Linked DNA regions of Thioclava sp. GXIMD2076. The protein of the gene in region 2 interacts with the protein of the main gene of each other region in a pairwise test. Links are inferred from orthologs where the notes say so. Each region holds a gene or a part of one and is shown on either strand. Other genes may lie near its edges.

Evidence for each region.
Region 1: the proteins of trkA (region 2) and WDB91_RS02465 interact in binary tests that used the Escherichia coli proteins (3 or more experiments, as listed by UniProt). The link is inferred for Thioclava sp. GXIMD2076 from one-to-one orthologs.

Annotation. Positions count from the first base shown.
Region 1 is NZ_CP149932.1:489,823-498,459, forward strand. The notes cover bases 3,467-6,309. They hold WDB91_RS02465 (PTS sugar transporter subunit IIA), read right to left. Parts: upstream 5,198-6,309; coding sequence 4,736-5,197; downstream 3,467-4,735. Other genes in these bases: WDB91_RS02460 (nodulation protein NodH), read left to right, coding at 3,467-4,739; raiA (ribosome-associated translation inhibitor RaiA), read right to left, coding at 5,233-5,811; lptB (LPS export ABC transporter ATP-binding protein), read right to left, coding at 6,114-6,309. In the rest of the region: WDB91_RS02445 (glycosyltransferase family 2 protein), read left to right, coding at 1-477; WDB91_RS02450 (glycosyltransferase family 2 protein), read left to right, coding at 633-1,643; WDB91_RS02455 (beta-1,6-N-acetylglucosaminyltransferase), read left to right, coding at 1,640-3,337; more of WDB91_RS02460, read left to right, coding at 3,342-3,466; more of lptB, read right to left, coding at 6,310-6,866; lipopolysaccharide transport periplasmic protein LptA, read right to left, coding at 6,863-7,348; WDB91_RS02485 (hypothetical protein), read right to left, coding at 7,359-7,961; WDB91_RS02490 (ribonuclease D), read right to left, coding at 7,974-8,588. UniProt on the Escherichia coli protein: Seems to have a role in regulating nitrogen assimilation.
Region 2 is NZ_CP149932.1:2,145,381-2,153,999, reverse strand. The notes cover bases 3,559-6,383. They hold trkA (Trk system potassium transporter TrkA), read right to left. Parts: upstream 5,749-6,383; coding sequence 4,369-5,748; downstream 3,559-4,368. Other genes in these bases: WDB91_RS10600 (sigma-54 dependent transcriptional regulator), read right to left, coding at 5,825-6,383; WDB91_RS10610 (potassium transporter TrkG), read right to left, coding at 3,559-4,358. Also shown: WDB91_RS10625 (penicillin acylase family protein), read left to right, coding at 1-1,105; GTPase HflX, read right to left, coding at 1,172-2,377; RNA chaperone Hfq, read right to left, coding at 2,463-2,696; more of WDB91_RS10610, read right to left, coding at 2,835-3,558; more of WDB91_RS10600, read right to left, coding at 6,384-7,228; WDB91_RS10595 (PAS domain-containing sensor histidine kinase), read right to left, coding at 7,225-8,619. UniProt on the Escherichia coli protein: Part of the constitutive potassium transport systems TrkG and TrkH. May regulate the transport activity of TrkG and TrkH systems. Binds to NAD(+) and NADH.

The DNA.
Region 1 (8,637 bases), 1.7 Mb from region 2 along the record:
GCATTCGACGCATGGGGCTATGATTGGGAATATCAGCCCCGCTATGGAAACATCTCGATCCGTGGTGGCCCCCGCAAGCGGTGCTTCTTCCGTGAGAGGCCCGATCATGCGCCCCATCTGCACAAAACACCGCTGCTGCGCTGGCACTGGCGCTATGCCTATCTCAGCTCGACCCATCTTCTGCTGCCGCGCCGCCTGAACCGCGGTTTCGATCCACGGCATGGACTGATGACAGGTGCCCTTCTGCATAGCAAGTTTCTGGCCTCGTCGATGGATCGCGCCCGCGAGGACCAGCATCGCAAGCAGCATTTCACCCATGTCGAGAATTACACCCGGTATTACGACGCCCTGACCGATGACCCGATTCTTGCAGGACCGCCAACCGCCACGGGCCCCACGGCCGCGCATCTCGAGGCTCTGGGCCTGATCACGCGCGGCAGCAGGGGCACAAAATCCGATGAAACCACAGCTAATTAACCACGAATTATTTACCCCCACCGCGAGATGGCCTAGCGTGACCGCACCCGGTCAACCCGCCATCAGACGACAGATGCCATGGTAAAATATTGGCCCGTTAATCCTGTTGAAAAGAAGATCGGGCAATAAAGCCACATGCGGGCGCGAGTGATTGAGTGACAGTCAGGCAACTTTATAAATTACGTCTGGAACGCAAGAAGTTCCTGTTCCGTGCGTTCCGCAAACGCCGCGAGCTGCGCTCTGTTGCCGATAGAACCCGCGCGATCCGTCCCGATGATATCCTCGTGTTCGTGACCCTGCGCAACGAGCGTATCCGCCTGCCCTATTTCCTGCGCTACTATCGCGAGATGGGCTGCCATCATTTCATCATGGTCGATAACGGCTCGGATGACGGCTCACGCGAATATCTCGCGGCCCAGCCCGATGTCTCTCTCTGGCGCACCGATGCGAGCTACCGGCGCTCGCGCTTCGGGATGGACTGGATCAACCATCTACTGCGCCGCTATGGCACAGGGCATTGGTGCCTGACCGTCGATCCCGACGAATTCTTTATCTTCCCCTTCTGCGATACCCGCACGATCGATGCGCTGACCGACTGGCTTGATACCTACGAGATCCCGCATTTTCCGGCGATGCTGCTGGATATGTATCCCAAGGGTCGGCTCGAGGATCAGCCCTATCAGGAGGGCCAGAACCCGTTCGATATCGCCTGCTGGTTCGATAGCGGCAATTACACGATCAGCAAGAACCATCTGCACCAGAACCTGTGGATACAGGGCGGGCCACGCGCGCGGAAATTCTTTGCCGACGCCCCCGATCAGGCACCCTCGCTCAACAAGATCCCGCTGATCCGCTGGCAGAAGCACTACGTCTATCTCAGCTCGACCCATATGGCCCTGCCCCGCAACCTGAACCTGACCTATGATGAATGGGGCGGCGAACGGACCTCAGGCTGCCTGCTCCATGCCAAATTCCTGTCGGTTCTCAACGACAAGGTCGAGGAAGAGATCACCCGCAAACAGCATTATTCGGGCTCGCGCGAATATAAGGCCTATGCCGAAGTGCTGGCCGATGACGGCGAGCTGTGGTGCCGCTGGTCCGAAAAATACATCAACTGGCGCCAGCTGGAAATTCTGGGCCTGATGTCCAAGGGGAACTGGGCATGAGCGTGGGCTTTGTCATGATGTGCCACACGGCACTCGACCGCGCGGCGGAGGTCGCCCGCCACTGGGCGGTGCAGGATGCTCCTGTGGTCATCCATGTCGACAAACGCGTCTCCGCCTCGGCCTATGATGGCATGGTCAAGGCGCTTGCCGAGTTTCCGCATGTCTCGTTCTGCGAGCGCTTCGCCTGTGAATGGGGCACATGGTCGCTGGTAGCCGCGGCGCAGGCGGGGGCCGAGCAGATGCTCGACCGCCACGCAGACGCCCGCCATGTCTATCTGGCCTCTGGCTCCTGCCTGCCGCTGCGCCCGCTCGACGAGCTACGCGCCTTCCTTGATGCCCGTCCCTGGACCGATTTCATCGAGTCGGTCACCACATCAGAGGTCGGCTGGACACAGGGCGGGCTGGATATGGAACGCTTCACATTGCGCTTCCCCTTCTCGTGGCGCAAACACCGCCGCCTCTTCGATGATTACGTCGCCCTCCAGCGCCGGCTGGGTGTGAACCGCAAGCTTCCCGAAGGGCTCGTGCCGCATATGGGCAGCCAATGGTGGTGTCTGACCCGCAAGACCCTGACCGCGATCCTCAAAGATAAGGACCGTGCCATCTATGACCGCTACTTCAAGAAGGTCTGGATCCCCGACGAGAGCTATTTCCAGTCGCTCGCCCGCATCTATGCCACCTCCATCGAAAGCCGCTCGCTCACCCTGACCAAATTCGATTTTCAGGGCAAACCGCATATCTTCTACGATGACCACCTGCAGCTTCTGCGCCGCTCGGACTGTTTCATGGCGCGCAAGATCTGGCCCAAGGCGGACCGGCTCTATTCGACCTTCCTGCGTGTCAAGAAACCCGCCGAGAAGATTGCCGAGCCGAACCCGTCCAAGATCGACCGGCTGTTTACCAAAGCGGTTGAACGCCGGACGCGCGGTCGACCCGGCCTCTATATGCAGTCGCGTTTTCCGCATCGCGACCACGAGAACGGCAAGACCGCTGGCCCCTATTCGCTGTTTCAGGGGTTCTCCGACCTTTACGAGAATTTCGAGGGCTGGCTGTCGAAACATGTGGCCGGACGCGTGCACGGGCGGCTTTTTGCGCCTTGGGGGGTGGAGTTTGCGGGCCGTGACCCGATGTTCAACGGCTGCCTGCCCGCCAATAAGGAGATCCGTGACCATGCTCCGCAGGCCTTCCTGACCAACCTGCTCTGGAACGCGCGCGGCGAGCGGCAGTGTTTCATGATGAGCGCCAAGGACAATCAGGCGCTTGGCTGGTTCACCGCAACCGATCCCAATGCGCAGATCTCGATCATCACGGGCGCCTGGGCCATCCCGCTTTTCCGCTCGACCGAACCCTTTTCGGTGGTGCGCAAAGAGGCCGCATGGCTGCAGAAGAACGAGCTGGCCGAGCTGGAGATCCTGCGGTCTATGTATGTGAAGGCACGGGTGCGGTTCTGGAACCTGCAGGAATATCTGGAAAATCCGACCGAGCATATGCAGACCATCATCGACGAGATCAGCCCGCGCTCGGCGCGCCGCATCACCGAGATGCCACAGATGGTGGACCTGACCGGCTTCGGGCAATTCCTGCAGAACCTCAAGAACCAAGGCATGCAGCCGCAACTGATGGGGGATTTCTCTATCGTGAGTTCTCCCGACTCCCTGACATCGCGCCGCAAGCGCGCTCCATTATTGAAGTGATCCTATGGCAAATTTCGAAAGCTTCGTCATTCTGGCCGAGATGCGCACCGGCTCCAACCTGCTGGAAGCGGCCATCAATATGCTGCCCGATACCCATTGCCATGGCGAGGCCTTCAACCCTGTCCTGATTGGCTATCCCAACAAGGCCGAACTGTTGGGCGTCAGCAAGGCCACGCGCGATGCCGACCCCAAGGAGCTGTGGAAAAAGATCCGCAAGGCGCCGGGTCTGAACGGCTGCCGCTATTTCCACGAACATGATCCGCGCGTGCTCGGGCCGATGCTCAACGACCCCAAATGCGCCAAGATCGTGCTGACCCGCAATCCGATCGAAAGCTATGTCAGCCTGAAGATCGCGCGCTCGACCGGTCAGTGGAAGCTTGGCGATGCCAAGCACCGCCGCGTGGCACAAGCCGAGTTTGATGCGGTGGAATTCGAGGACCATCTCGAGGCACTGCAGAATTTCCAGATCAAGATAATGAACGCGCTTCAGGTCTCGGGCCAGAGCGCCTTCTATATCGATTACGAGGATGCGCAGGATATCGAGGTGCTCAACGGATTGGCCAAATGGCTGGGCGTGGCCGATGGCCCCGATGCCCTACCCGACAGTCTGGTCGTGCAGAATCCCGAAGGGTTGGAGGAGAAGGTCACGAATTTCGCGCAGATGGAGGCCTCACTCGCCCGTCTGGACCGGTTCAACCTCTCACGCACCCCCAATTTCGAGCCCCGCCGCGGGCCGAATGTGCCGGGTTTCATCGGGACCAGCTCCGGCAAGGCCGGCCTGCTTTATATGCCGCTACGCCCTGCCTCCGATGTGGAGCTGCGCGGCTGGATGGGGACATTGGGCGACATCACCGAAGGTTTCTCGCAAAAGACCCTGCGACAGTGGAAACGCCAGACCCCGCAGCATCGTAGCTTCACCGTGTTGCGCCATCCGGTGATGCGGGTGCATCTGGCCTTTATCGCTCTCCTGGATTGGGACAATTTCGCCCAGACCCGCGAGGCGCTGCGCATGACCTACAAACTGCCCTTGCCCAAGGACGGACAGTCGCTCGATCTGACGGCCCATCGCGCTGCCTTGCTGGAGTTTGCGCTCTGGTTGAAATCCAGCCTCAACAGTCAGACCAGCCTGCCTGTGCACCAGCTCTGGGCGAGCCAGTCGACCATGCTGCAGGCCTTTGCCAGCTTTGCTACGCCAGACCTGCTGGTGCGCGAGGACCGGATGGCCACGGACCTGCCCTATCTCCTGAAAACGGTGGGGCTGGACAGCAAAGCGCCCCTGCCGGTGTCCGATCAGGGGCGTGTCGCCTTGGCCGACCTTTATTCGGCAGAGCTGGAACAGGCGGTGAAAGACGCCTATTCCCGTGATTACATGCAGTTCGGCTTCACCGACTGGACGGACTAGGCCGCAAGCCCATGCGTGGTGGTCAATACGCCATGCAGGGCAGCCGGATCGGTGTTGGAGCGCAGTTTTTTGCAGGTGTCTTCATTGCGCATCGTGCGCGACACGAGCGCCAACGCTTTCAGGTGGTCCACGCCCGAGCTTTTGGGTGCCAGAAGGCCAAAGACCAGATCCACAGGCTGGCGGTCCACCGCATCGAAATCGAGCGGTTTTTCCAGACGCATGAACACGCCCACAACGTGATCCAGCCCGTGCAGACGCGCATGCGGCAGCGCGACACCATGGCCCACACCGGTCGGCCCTAGGCTTTCGCGCTCCTGCAGCGCATCCACGATAACCGCGGCATCAAGCCCGTAAGCCTGTGCCGCGATATCTGCCAGATCCTGAAACAGACGCTTTTTGCTAGCCACATTGGCAACCGCGCGAACGGCTGACGGGCGAAGCAGAGAGGATAGATCCATCGGTCCTTTTTCCGCGCCTTTCGGAGATCAGGCGCTTACTTGCTGTGACGGGGGTCAATCCAGCCAATATTGCCATCTTCACGCTGATAGACAACATTAACCCCGCCATGTTTTTCGTTGCGGAAGACCAAAAGCGGCTTATGGGCGAGCTCCATCTGCATCACCGCATCACCGACAGAGAGGGTCTGAACCCGCGTCTCCATCTCCGCCACGATCATGGGCGCATCGCCCCCTTCCGCACCGGTCGATTCGTCTTCCTCTTCCGGTGCCAGCACATAAAGCCCTGCCGCTTCGAATTCAACTGCGGTGGTGCGTGCCGCCTGATGGTCTTTCAGCCGGCGCTTATGGCGGCGCAGCTGTTTATCCATTTTTTCCTGAAGGGCGTCGAAGGCAGCATAGACCTCGGTCGCTACGCCTTTGGCCTGCGCAGTCAGACCCGTGGACAGGTGCACGGTCGCTTCGCAGATATACTCATGCGCGTTTTTCGAAAACACGACGGTGGCATCGGTCGGTCGTTGAGAATATTTCTCGACCGTGCTGCCCAGCTCGGTTTTGACATGGGTCTGCAGAGCTTCACCGATATCAAGCTGTTTGCCGCTAATTTGGTAACGCATGGCGTCTCCTTCCTTTATGACTGACCAACGGTGCTCGGCACCATATTTACAGTCGGTTAAATTCTGTGAGGGGGCACACCTTTCCTGCTCGTTCCCGACATCGGGCAAGGAAAAAAGCGGACCGGGCAGCCACCGTGAGGGCTGCGCAAAGCATCGGGAATATGATGACCAGATCACGCATTTGATTACATTTGGGAACGATCCCAAGGGGAAGTCAACGGGTGATCGTCGCCGCATTGCAGCACATGACAGCCATGTGACGGCACGTTCTTACGGCCTCACATCGCTGTAAAATCCGCCAGTTACTGGAAGCGGAAATCCTGACCGAGATAGACGCGACGGACGTCCTCGTTATTGACGACCTCTTCCGTCGTGCCCGACATGAGCACCTGACCATCGTGCAGGATGTAGGCGCGATCAACGATTTCAAGTGTTTCACGCACGTTATGATCGGTGATCAGCACCCCGATGCCACGCTCTTTCAACTGCGCCACCAGATGGCGGATATCGCCCACCGCGATCGGGTCGACGCCCGCGAAGGGCTCGTCGAGCAGCAGATATTTCGGGTCCGCTGCGAGGCAGCGCGCGATTTCGCAGCGGCGGCGTTCGCCCCCCGAAAGCGCCAGAGCGGGCGAATTGCGCAGATGTTCGATCGAGAAATCGCTTAGCAATTCCTCGAGCCGTTCACGGCGGCGGTGACGGTCCTCCACCGCTATTTCCAAAACGGCCATAATATTTTGCTCGACCGTCAACCCGCGGAAGATCGACGCTTCCTGCGGAAGATAGCCGATTCCGAATCGCGCGCGGCGATACATGGGCAGACCGGTCACGTTGCGACCATCAATGCTCACCTGCCCCGCATCCGGCGTGATCAGCCCCGCGATATTGTAAAAACAGGTGGTCTTGCCCGAACCGTTTGGGCCTAGCAGCGCTACCACCTCGCCACGGTTCAGCCGCAGCGACACATCACGCAGAACCACCTTCTTGCGGTAGCCCTTGCGCAGATTGGTTACGCTCAGCCCATGGCTGGCCGGTTCGAGTGCTGCGTCCATCATTGCCCCCCGGGCGCCAGAATCGTGCGCACGCGCCCGTCCATCTGCCCTGTCCCGGTCGTCAGATCGACCGTCAGCTTGTTACCGGAGAGCGCGTTATCGCCTTGGGTCAGCAGCACATCACCCGTCATGACCAGATTGCCATTGCGCACGTCATAGACCGCATCCTGCGACTTGGCCGCATCACTCGCCGACACCAGCGTAACACCGCCTGAAGCGATCAGCCGGTTGATCTCGCTCTGCGTCTGACCGTATTCCACATGCAGTTCCGCCGCTTTCAGGCGCATATCGTCCTGCACAACGAGAACATTCCCACGGAAGACAGCCTCACCGGTCGACTGGTCGACCTGCAGACTGTCGGAGGTGATCTCCACTGGAGCCTTCGTATTCGTCGACAGCCCGCCAAAATCCACCTGTTGCGCCGCGCCAAGCGACGGGATCGCCATCGAAGCCGCCACAATGATTGCCGTCAAGATTTGCCGCATCACACCACCTTCATTCTTGGGGCTGGTATACCAGCTTCACGCCCTTGGTGAAGAGCAGATTATTGGACCCACCAGGCTCGGGCTGGGAAAGCTCCATCGCACCCGCATCGAGCACCCCCATCGGCGCCTCGCCATGCACCGCACCGGGCGAAAGGACGCGGGTCTGGTCCGTGCTGATCTCGATCAGGTCGGAGCGCATCCGGTAATCGGTCGATGTCTGCATCGCCACACCCTCGCTCAACTCTATCAGATCTTCATCGGGGCGGATCTGACCCGCCGTCGCATTGAGATCGACCACGAGCCCGGACCGTGTCTGGAGCTTGGCCACAAGCTGCTGCACCGAACTCCCGTCGCCATTTCCGGGCTGGAGAATCGCCCGCGAACCGCGCACCGAAAGGGCAGCGCCTTCTTTTGTGACACCGGCATATTCCGGCGCCACCACTTGCGGCTCACGCGCCAGTTCCTCGATATCGACATCGGAATAGGGAATGACCGTGCCCGGCTCCACCCGATGCCCGATCAGGAAGACCGACGACAGCAGAACAAGCGCCGCAAGAGGAAGCAGCGTCTTGGCCCAGGTGACCAGCATGGAATGGCGGTTGTCACGGATCATGGGGGACTGGGATTAGTGATGGAAGATATCGCTCGGCTCGTCCCATCCCAGAAGATCCAGTTGGGCACGGGCGGGCAGGAAGTCGAAACAGGCCTGGGCGAGCTGCAGACGGTCCTCGCGCACGAGACGCGGCAGAAGCCCCGCCTTCAGCTTGTGCAGATGCAGAACATCGGAGGCCGCATATTCTTTCTGCGCCTCGGTCAGAACCGGAGCGCCCCAATCGGAGCTCTGCTGCTGTTTGGAAATATCGACCCCCGCCACCTCTTGCAAAAGCAGTTTCAGGCCATGGCGGTCGGTGAAGGTGCGCACCATCTTCGAGGCGACCTTTGTACAGAACACCGGCGCAGTCACAACACCGAAGGCGTTATAAAGCGCTGCGATGTCGAACCGCGCGAAGTGGAAAAGTTTCTCGATCTCGGGATCGGCCAGCAGGGCACACAGGCGCGGGGCCTCCGTCTGCCCCTTGGCGATCTGGACCAAATGGGCGTTACCGTCGCCGCTACTGAGCTGCACGAGGCACAGGCGGTCCCTGCGCGGATCAAGCCCCATCGTTTCGGTATCAATGGCCACTACCGCGCCAAGATCCAACCCTTCCGGCAGATCTCCCTCATGCAAATGGATCGTCACGGGCAAACTCCTGTCTTTCGCCCCATATAGGCGTTTTCGGAGGAGCTTG
Region 2 (8,619 bases):
AGAAGTCGGGCGGGTGCTGATCGGCGCGATCCCCAAGCGCGATCCGCAAAACCAGACCGAAGGCCGCATGCCCTCCGCGGGCTGGCTGCCGGAAAACCGCTGGTCGGGCCGCCTGCCCTATGCCGACAACCCGCGCGAGATCAATCCGGCCGATGGCGTCGTGATGAACACCAATAACAAGGTCACCGACACGAAATTTCCCGCAAATGTCACCTTCGACTGGGGTGATAGCCAGCGTATCCAGCGTCTGACGAAACTGTTGAGCGACCGCGAGGTGCATTCGCGCGAGAGCTTCATGTCGGCCCAGCTCGACACCGTCAGCCCTGCGGCGCGCAACCTGCTGCCGCTGGTCGGGGCCGATCTGTGGTATACCGGCACACCTGCTCCCGATGGCACGCCCGATCGCCTGCGCCAGCGCGCGCTCGAGCTGCTGGCGGCATGGGATGGCGAGATGTCCGAGCATCTTCCCGAGCCACTGATCTATGCCGCGTGGATGCGCGAGCTGCAATCGCGGCTGATCCGCGACGAGCTGGGTCCACTGGCCGACAAGTTCACAGCCCTCGATCCGCTCTTTATCGAGCGCGTCTTCCGCAATAGTCAGGGCGCGGCGCACTGGTGCAATATCATCCAGTCGGGCACGCAGGAAACCTGTGCCCAGATCGCCAAAACCTCGCTTGATGCCGCCCTTCTTGACCTCAAGGAGAAATACGGCCCCAACATCGAAAGCTGGCGCTGGGGGGATGCGCATGAGGCGCATCAGGATCATCCGGTCCTGAAGAACATGCCCCTGATCGGCTGGTTCGCCAATATCCGGCAGTCCTCCTCGGGCGGTGATTTCACGCTGATGCGCGGCAAGACCATCGGCACGGGCCCCGAGCCCTATACCAATGTTCAGGCGGCAGGTTATCGCGGCGTCTATGATCTGGCCGATCCGGACAGCTCTGTCTTCATCACCGCAACCGGTCAGTCGGGCCATCCCTTCTCGCGCCACTATGACGACCTGTCGGAGTTGTGGCGGCGCGGGGAATATATCCCGATGTCGCTTGATCCGGCGCTTGCGCGAGCCGCTGCGGCAGGCATCACCAAATTGGTTCCCGCCAGCTGACATTGGATAAAAAAGGCGCGGCAAAATGCTTGCCGCGCCTTTTTGATGTTCTTGTATAACTGTGCGCTACAGGGCGTTGTAACGGCCCTTCTGCGAGCCTGTCCATTCGACCTGCAGCACCCAGCCTTCCTTGGTCTGGGCCTCTTCGCGGACAACATTTTCCGCATGCAGCCACGCATGACGGCGGCCTTCCGCGAATGGGAGAACGATTTCCTCGCTTATCCGCTCCTCGCCGAGCAGTTTCTCGATTAACAGAAGAAGTGCCTCAAACCCTTCGCCTGTCAGCGCCGAAATCGCGCAGACATCCTCACGGCGCTCGGCCTGCAGCGCCGTTGCGGCATGGGTCTCCTCGCTCAGAAGATCGAGTTTGTTCCAGACCTCGATGAACGGCACATCCTCGTCGACTTTGAGCTTCTCGAGAATGTCTTCCACATCCGCGGCTTGCGCGTCGCTCTGCGGATGCGAGATGTCACGCACATGCAAGATCAGATCTGCTTCGAGCACTTCTTCCAGCGTCGCACGGAAAGCGGCGACCAACTGGTGGGGCAACTCGGAAATAAATCCCACCGTATCCGACAGGATGACCTTGCGCCCCGAGGGCAGCGTCACCCCGCGCATCGTGGGATCGAGCGTGGCAAAGAGCATATCTTTTGCCAGCACATCCGCACCCGTTACCTTGTTGAAAAGGGTCGACTTTCCGGCGTTTGTATAGCCCACGAGCGCGATGATCGGAAATGGCACCTTGCGGCGTGAGGCCCGATGAAGCTCGCGGGTTTTGACAACCTTGGCCAACTGCCGGCGGATACGCACCATCTGCTCGTCAATCGCTCGACGGTCAGCTTCGATCTGTGTCTCGCCGGGACCACCGACGAACCCGAGCCCGCCACGCTGACGCTCGAGGTGGGTCCATGCCCGCACAAGCCGCGTCCGCTGATAGCTGAGCGCTGCGAGTTCAACCTGCAACACACCCTCACGGGTGCGGGCGCGATCGGCAAAAATCTCGAGAATCAAACCGGTTCGGTCAAGAAGTTTAACCTTCCATTCCTTTTCGAGATTGCGCTGCTGGACCGGCGTCACTGGCCCATCTACCAGCACGAGATCGATCTCCAGATCGTGGAGCTTCTGCCCGAGCTCATCCATCTTGCCAGTGCCAAAAAGATGTCCGGCATGCGGCTTGGGCAAGCGGACGATTTCGGAACCGACCACATCGAGATCGGGCAAAGCGGCGGCCAGAGCCACCGCCTCTGCGAGCCCGTGCTCAGGCAAACGCATCCCGTCCCCGGTTTTGAGGTCAGGATGCAGCACATAGGCCCGCGTCAGGACCTTATCTTGGGAAATAGTATCGCTCAAATCGGACTCAGTCGTCGCCTTCATACAAGGAAATCGGCTGCCCCGGCATGATCGTCGAGATCGCATGCTTGTAGACAAGCTGGGATTGGCCGTCGCGGCGCAGAAGGACGCAGAAGTTATCGAACCAAGTGATAACCCCCTGCAGTTTCACACCATTGATCAAGAAGATCGTGACCGGGATTTTGGTCTTCCGGACATGGTTCAGAAACGCGTCCTGCAGGTTTTGTTTATCGGCAGCCATTTTATTTTGCCTTTTCTTTTAGCATTTCGGGGACGTTGGCTCGTCCCACTCTGGCCCGAGTATGCTCAAGTTAACGCGAGTTTCCACCCCAAATCGGCATCGACGCTGCATCGGTTGAAAAACGTGCCCATAAAGCACTCATTTTCGCCACAGCTCTGGATTGAACAGCGCGATAATCGCCAAAGTTTCAAGCCTTCCCAACACCATAGCCCCTGCAAGAATAGCTTTCGCGGCTGTGCTCAAATCCCCCCAAGCCAGCGGAAAATCCCCCGCGACTGCGGTCAGCGGGCCGGTATTGGACAAAGCCGCGATCGTAAAGATCATGGCCGGATCGAAATCGAGGCCGGTATAGGAGATCGCGACCATGACCACGGCAATCGAGATCGCGAAGAGCATGAAGAAGATCCAGGCCACGAACGCGCCCTTGCGGCGCAATCTGCGCGCCGCCTGCCCGCCGCCGCCGACCGAGCTCGGATAAAGCAGTAGATCCAGTTCCCGCTCGCCATGGCGGATCAGGGCATAGACCCGCAGCAGACGCACTCCGCCCGCAGTTGTCGCGATGCCACCGCCAATGATGGCCAGCCCCGACAAAATGAGCCCGGGGGTGCCAAGTCCTGCCCAGGCGCGGGCATCTTCCCAACCGCTCGATTCAAATCCGGTCGTGGTCAGGAAGGAAAGCGTGGTAAACAGCCCCCCCCAAATCGTCCGGAGCACGACCAGAAGTCCCGGATGGTTATCCGTATCCAGCGCGGCCATCCAGTGGCGGAAAAACAGCACCACGACGGTCAGAAAAACGATCATCGCCGCAAGTCGAAGTTCGGGATCGTCGCGCAACTGTTTGGTTGCACGCATTTCTCCATCCCCGGGCCAGAACCGGCGCGACAATGCGGGAAGGAAGAAGACGAAGATGATCACCTCGGTCAGCACCGAATTCTGCCCGGATGCCAAAGAACTGGTCGGGAGGATACCGGAGGTCGCCAACGTAGACATGGCGGCACAGAGCGCAATCAGATTATCTTCACCCGAGATACGAAGAAGAACCCATAACGCACCGGTAAGTCCGGCATAAACAGGAAGCAGCTGCAGTGCGAAATCCACTAGCCTATCGCGCGAGACAACGCCGCGCTGGCTGCCGCGAAGGTTTACATCCTTCACCTCGCCACCAGGACCGCCAGCAAAGAAGATCTCGAAGCCGCCCACACGCAAGGGAGCGAGCACGGCGATGGTCATCACCAGCATGAAATAACCACCCGACCAGCCGACCATCGCGCGCCACAGATGTAGCGACGGAGGGAGCCTCGCCGGACTGTAGAGCGTGCCGCCCGTCGTCGTAAAGGCCGAGACCATCTCCCACCACGCGTTGAAGAGCGATGTATCCCGCATCACCTCATGAAAGGGGATCGCGAGAATAAGCGGCATTACGGTAAACGCGCCAACCATGGTCAGAAGCGATGACCGCTCGCGAGGACCCCGTCGGTTTGCCACTGTTGCCAGAGACAACAGCATGAAAACAAAAAGAAGGAGCGTTCCGGTATAGAAGAACGGCCGCGCGACTTCGTGCTGGTGGAGCGTCAGCGCGTGCATTGCCGGCACATACATCATCAGGCCGGACACAGCGACCAGAATGACGAAAAGCGGCAGATTACGCAGATTGGACCGCATTGGCGGGTCCTCAGAAGTAATCGATGGAGACCTGCAACAGGCGCTCCACTTCGGCCACATCATCGGCCAACGCGAAGAGTACGATCACATCGCCTTCCTCAATCCGCGTATCGGCACGCGGGCGAACCACGACCTTTTCGCCCTTCTTCAGCCCCCCCATCAGCACGCCTTCGGGAAAATCGATATCTCTCAGCAGCTTCCCCGACAAAGGTGACGTGCCCAAAACCTGTGCTTCGATCACTTCCGCCTCGGCATCCCCGATCGAATAGATCTGGCGGACGCGGCCATGACGGATGTGGCGCAGGATGGACGATACGGTAGTGGCGCGCGGGTTGATCTGCGCATCAATCCCCAGCGGCTCCATCATCGGGATCAGTGTCGGGTCATTGACCAGCGTGATCGCCATCTTGCACCCGGCCTGCTTGGCACGCACCGCGACCAGAAGATTGGTTTTATCATCATCGGTTACGGCAAGAACTGCATCTGTCGAGGCAACATTGGCCTCCTCGAGCAGCTCCTGTGACATGCCATCACCATGCAGAACAATAGTGCGCTCGAGCGAATCCGCGGCTTTCTCGGCACGCTCGCGCGACATCTCGATAATCTTGGCGCGTGTCCGGTCGCTTCGCGCCTCCAGCTTCTTGGCCACTGCCAGACCGACATTCCCACCGCCAATGATCAGGATACGCTCCTGTTTATGGACGTTCTTGCCGAATATCTCGAGCGTGCGCGAAACATCGTCGCGATGCGAACAGATATAGATCTGATCGCCGGAAAACAGCTGGTCATTCGGTTCCGGCGCAAAAAGCCGACCTTCGCGGCGCACCCCCACAACGATGGCGCGCAACGTCGAGAAAAGATCGGTAAGCTGACGCAGCGGCGTCGAAAGAACAGGGCAATCGTCATGCAGTACGATCCCCATCAGCCGCAGCTCGTCTTCCATGAAACTTTCGGTATCAAAGGTCGCCGGTGCCAGAAGCCTGCGCAATGCCGCCTCGGCAACCTCGCGCTCGGGGCTGATGATCACATCGATCGGCAACTGGTCACGGCGGTAGATATCGCGATATTCAGGGTTGAGATAGCTCTGCGACCGCAGGCGGGCAATCTTGCGCGTGATCCCGAAGACCGATTGCGCCACCTGACAGGTCACCATATTGACCTCATCCGAATGGGTTGCGGCAATAATCAGGTCGCAATCGCGCGCACCAGCCGCCTCGAGAACGTCAGGATGCGAGGCAAACCCTACGGTGCCCTGCACATCCAGCATATCGGAGGCCCGCCGCACCAGTTCGGGATTGCTATCCACCACCGTCACGTCATTGCGCTCGCCCGACAGATGCCGCGCGATCTGCCAACCGACCTGACCGGCCCCACAAATAATCACCCTCATGCGACCCTCCGCAACTCGTTGGTCTCGGTTTTATGCGGCAGCGCGGCAAGGGTCAATCACCCCGACCTATCGCGCCCTATTCCGCATCTTCCTCGATCCGCGCCATCCGGCCACCGGACTTGACGCCGGTCACGACGCCGAGCGATTTCAGTTTACGGTGCAACGCTGAACGCTCCATGCCTACAAAATTCGCCGTGCGGGAAATATTGCCGCCAAACCGGTTGATCTGGGTCAGAAGATACTCGCGCTCGAACAGTTCGCGCGCCTCGCGCAACGGCAATGTCGCCAGCTGGCCCGACAGCACGATGCGGCTCGATTCCGTCTCCACAGGCTGGTCACCCTGCAGCTCGCGCGCCTCGATCTCGCCCGTGCCATCGCCGAGGATCAGCAGTCGTTCGATCACATTGCGCAGCTGGCGGATATTACCCGGCCATTCCATCGTCTGCATCATCGCCAGCGCATCGCCCGACAATTTGCGCAGCGGCAGCCCCTGCGTCTCGTTGAACTGCACGAGGAAATACTCGGCCAGAAGCGCCAGATCCTCACGCCGGTCAGCGAGGCCGGGAACCGCGATCGGCACGACATTCAGCCGGTCATAGAGCTCCTGACGGAAGCGGCCCGAGGCGATCTCTACGGTGAGATCGCGTGTGGTGGAGCTGATCACGCGCAGATCTACCCGCACCTTATCGGCCCCGCCAACGCGCAGGAACTGCTGCTCGGTGAGGACACGCAGGATTTTCGACTGCGTGCCAAGCGGCATTTCCGCGACTTCGTCGAAATAGACAACGCCGCCATGCGCCTGTTCAAGCAGGCCTTTCTCGATCCCGCGCTCGGGCGTCTCGCGGCCAAACAAAACCTCTTCCATACGGTCAGGCTCGATGGAGGCCGAGTTGACGGTGATAAAAGGAGCGGTCGCACGGGTGGAGAGTTGATGGATATAGCGCGCAGCCGTCTCCTTGCCAGACCCCGGCTCCCCGGTCAGCATCACGCGACCATTGGATTTTGTAACCTTATCAAGCTGATCTCGGAGCTTCTTGAAAGCGGCACTCTCGCCCAGCATCTCGCCCGTCTGCATGTCGCGGCGCTTGAGCGTGGAATTCTCGCGGCGCAGCCTCGATGTTTCCATCGCGCGTGAAACAACTACCAACAACTGGTCGATATTGAAAGGTTTTTCGATGAAATCATAAGCACCCTGCTTGATCGCGGCCACAGCGATCTCGACATTGCCATGCCCCGAAATGATAATGATCGGAATATCGGGATTGTCCCGCTTCGTCGTCTTCAGAATATCGATCCCGTCCATCCGGCTATCCTTCAGCCAGATATCGAGGATCATGAGGGCCGGAGGCTCGGCATTGACGGCCTCCATACATTCATCGGAATTCGACGCCATCCGGGTCGAAAAGCCTTCGTCCTGAAGAATTTCGGAAATTAGTTCCCGAATATCCTTTTCGTCGTCGACAATCAGAATATCGCTCATGTCAGCTCACTATCCTTGATGGCGCGCACTGCCGCGTGGGCACGAGGCAGGCGGATTTCGGCAAGGGCGCCCGAATGGGCACCTGGGTGAAATGGCGGCGCATCCCGAAGCATCAAAGTGCCGCCATGCTCTTCGATGATTTTCTTTACAATAGAGAGCCCTAGCCCCGTTCCTTTGGAGCGGGTGGTTACATAGGGCTCGAACAGACGGGAGCGGTCTTCGGGCAAGCCCACCCCGTTATCCATGATCTGCAAGGTTATGAATTCCGGCTGAACACTCATGAGCACGCGAACCTCTGGTGCATAGCCCTCTTCCACGCCTTTTTCATAAAGCGTTTCAACCGCTTCTCCTGCATTCTTGATCAGGTTTGTCACCGCTTGCCCGATCATCGTCTGATCCAGCTCGACCAGAAGCGGACCATCGGGCAGCTCGGCACTCAGCTCTGCGCCGTGCAGCGCGCCTTCCTGAATGGTGATCGCATCCCGCAGAAGCGCCACCAAATCGACCTCACGGCGATCAGGCTCGGGCATCCGCGCGAATTTGGAAAACTCGTCAACAATACGACGCAAGTCATTGGTCTGACGGATGATCACACCAGTCAGCTGCTCCAGCGCGGGCTCGTCCTCACCCACATGCCTGCGGAACTTGCGCTTGATCCGTTCGGCCGATAGCTGGATCGGCGTCAGCGGATTCTTGATCTCGTGGGCGATCCGGCGGGCCACATCTCCCCATGCGGCCATGCGCTGGGCCGAAACAAGCTCGGTGACATCCTCGAAGGCGATCACATAGCCCTCGCGCAGACCGTCCTCGCGTAGACGAAGTGCAACGCGGACCAGAAGACTCTCGAGTTTCCCGAAGCGAGATACCCGAACCTCCTCCTGCACCACATCCTGAACGGCACTATGCAAGCGTCTGAAAAGATCAGAGAATTCCGGAACAGCTTCGTCAATCATCCGCTGATGGTCGGCAAGGTTGTCCAGATCCAGAAGTTTCGCCGCAGAGCGGTTGATAAAATCGATCCGGCCCGCAGCATCAAGCCCGATCACCCCGGAGGTTACCGAGCCAAGAACGGAATCGAACAGGCGCCGCTGTTCCTCGGTCACCGAGTGACTGGCCATCAGCGCCACCCGCTGGTCTTTAAGCTGGCCCGTCATCTTGTTGAAACTACGCCCCAAAAGCGCGATCTCGTCATCGCCCTCGGCCTCGATTACCCGCGCATCAAGATCCCCGGCGCCGACCTTCTCGGCCGCGACCGCCATCCGACCGATGGGCAGCGAAAGCCGCTCGGCAAACCAGAGACCCAACCAGATCGCGGCCAGAATGAGGATGAGCGCAAATCCCATATAGACAAGCCCGAATTCGAACAGCACTCTGCCGCGCGTCGCCTCCAG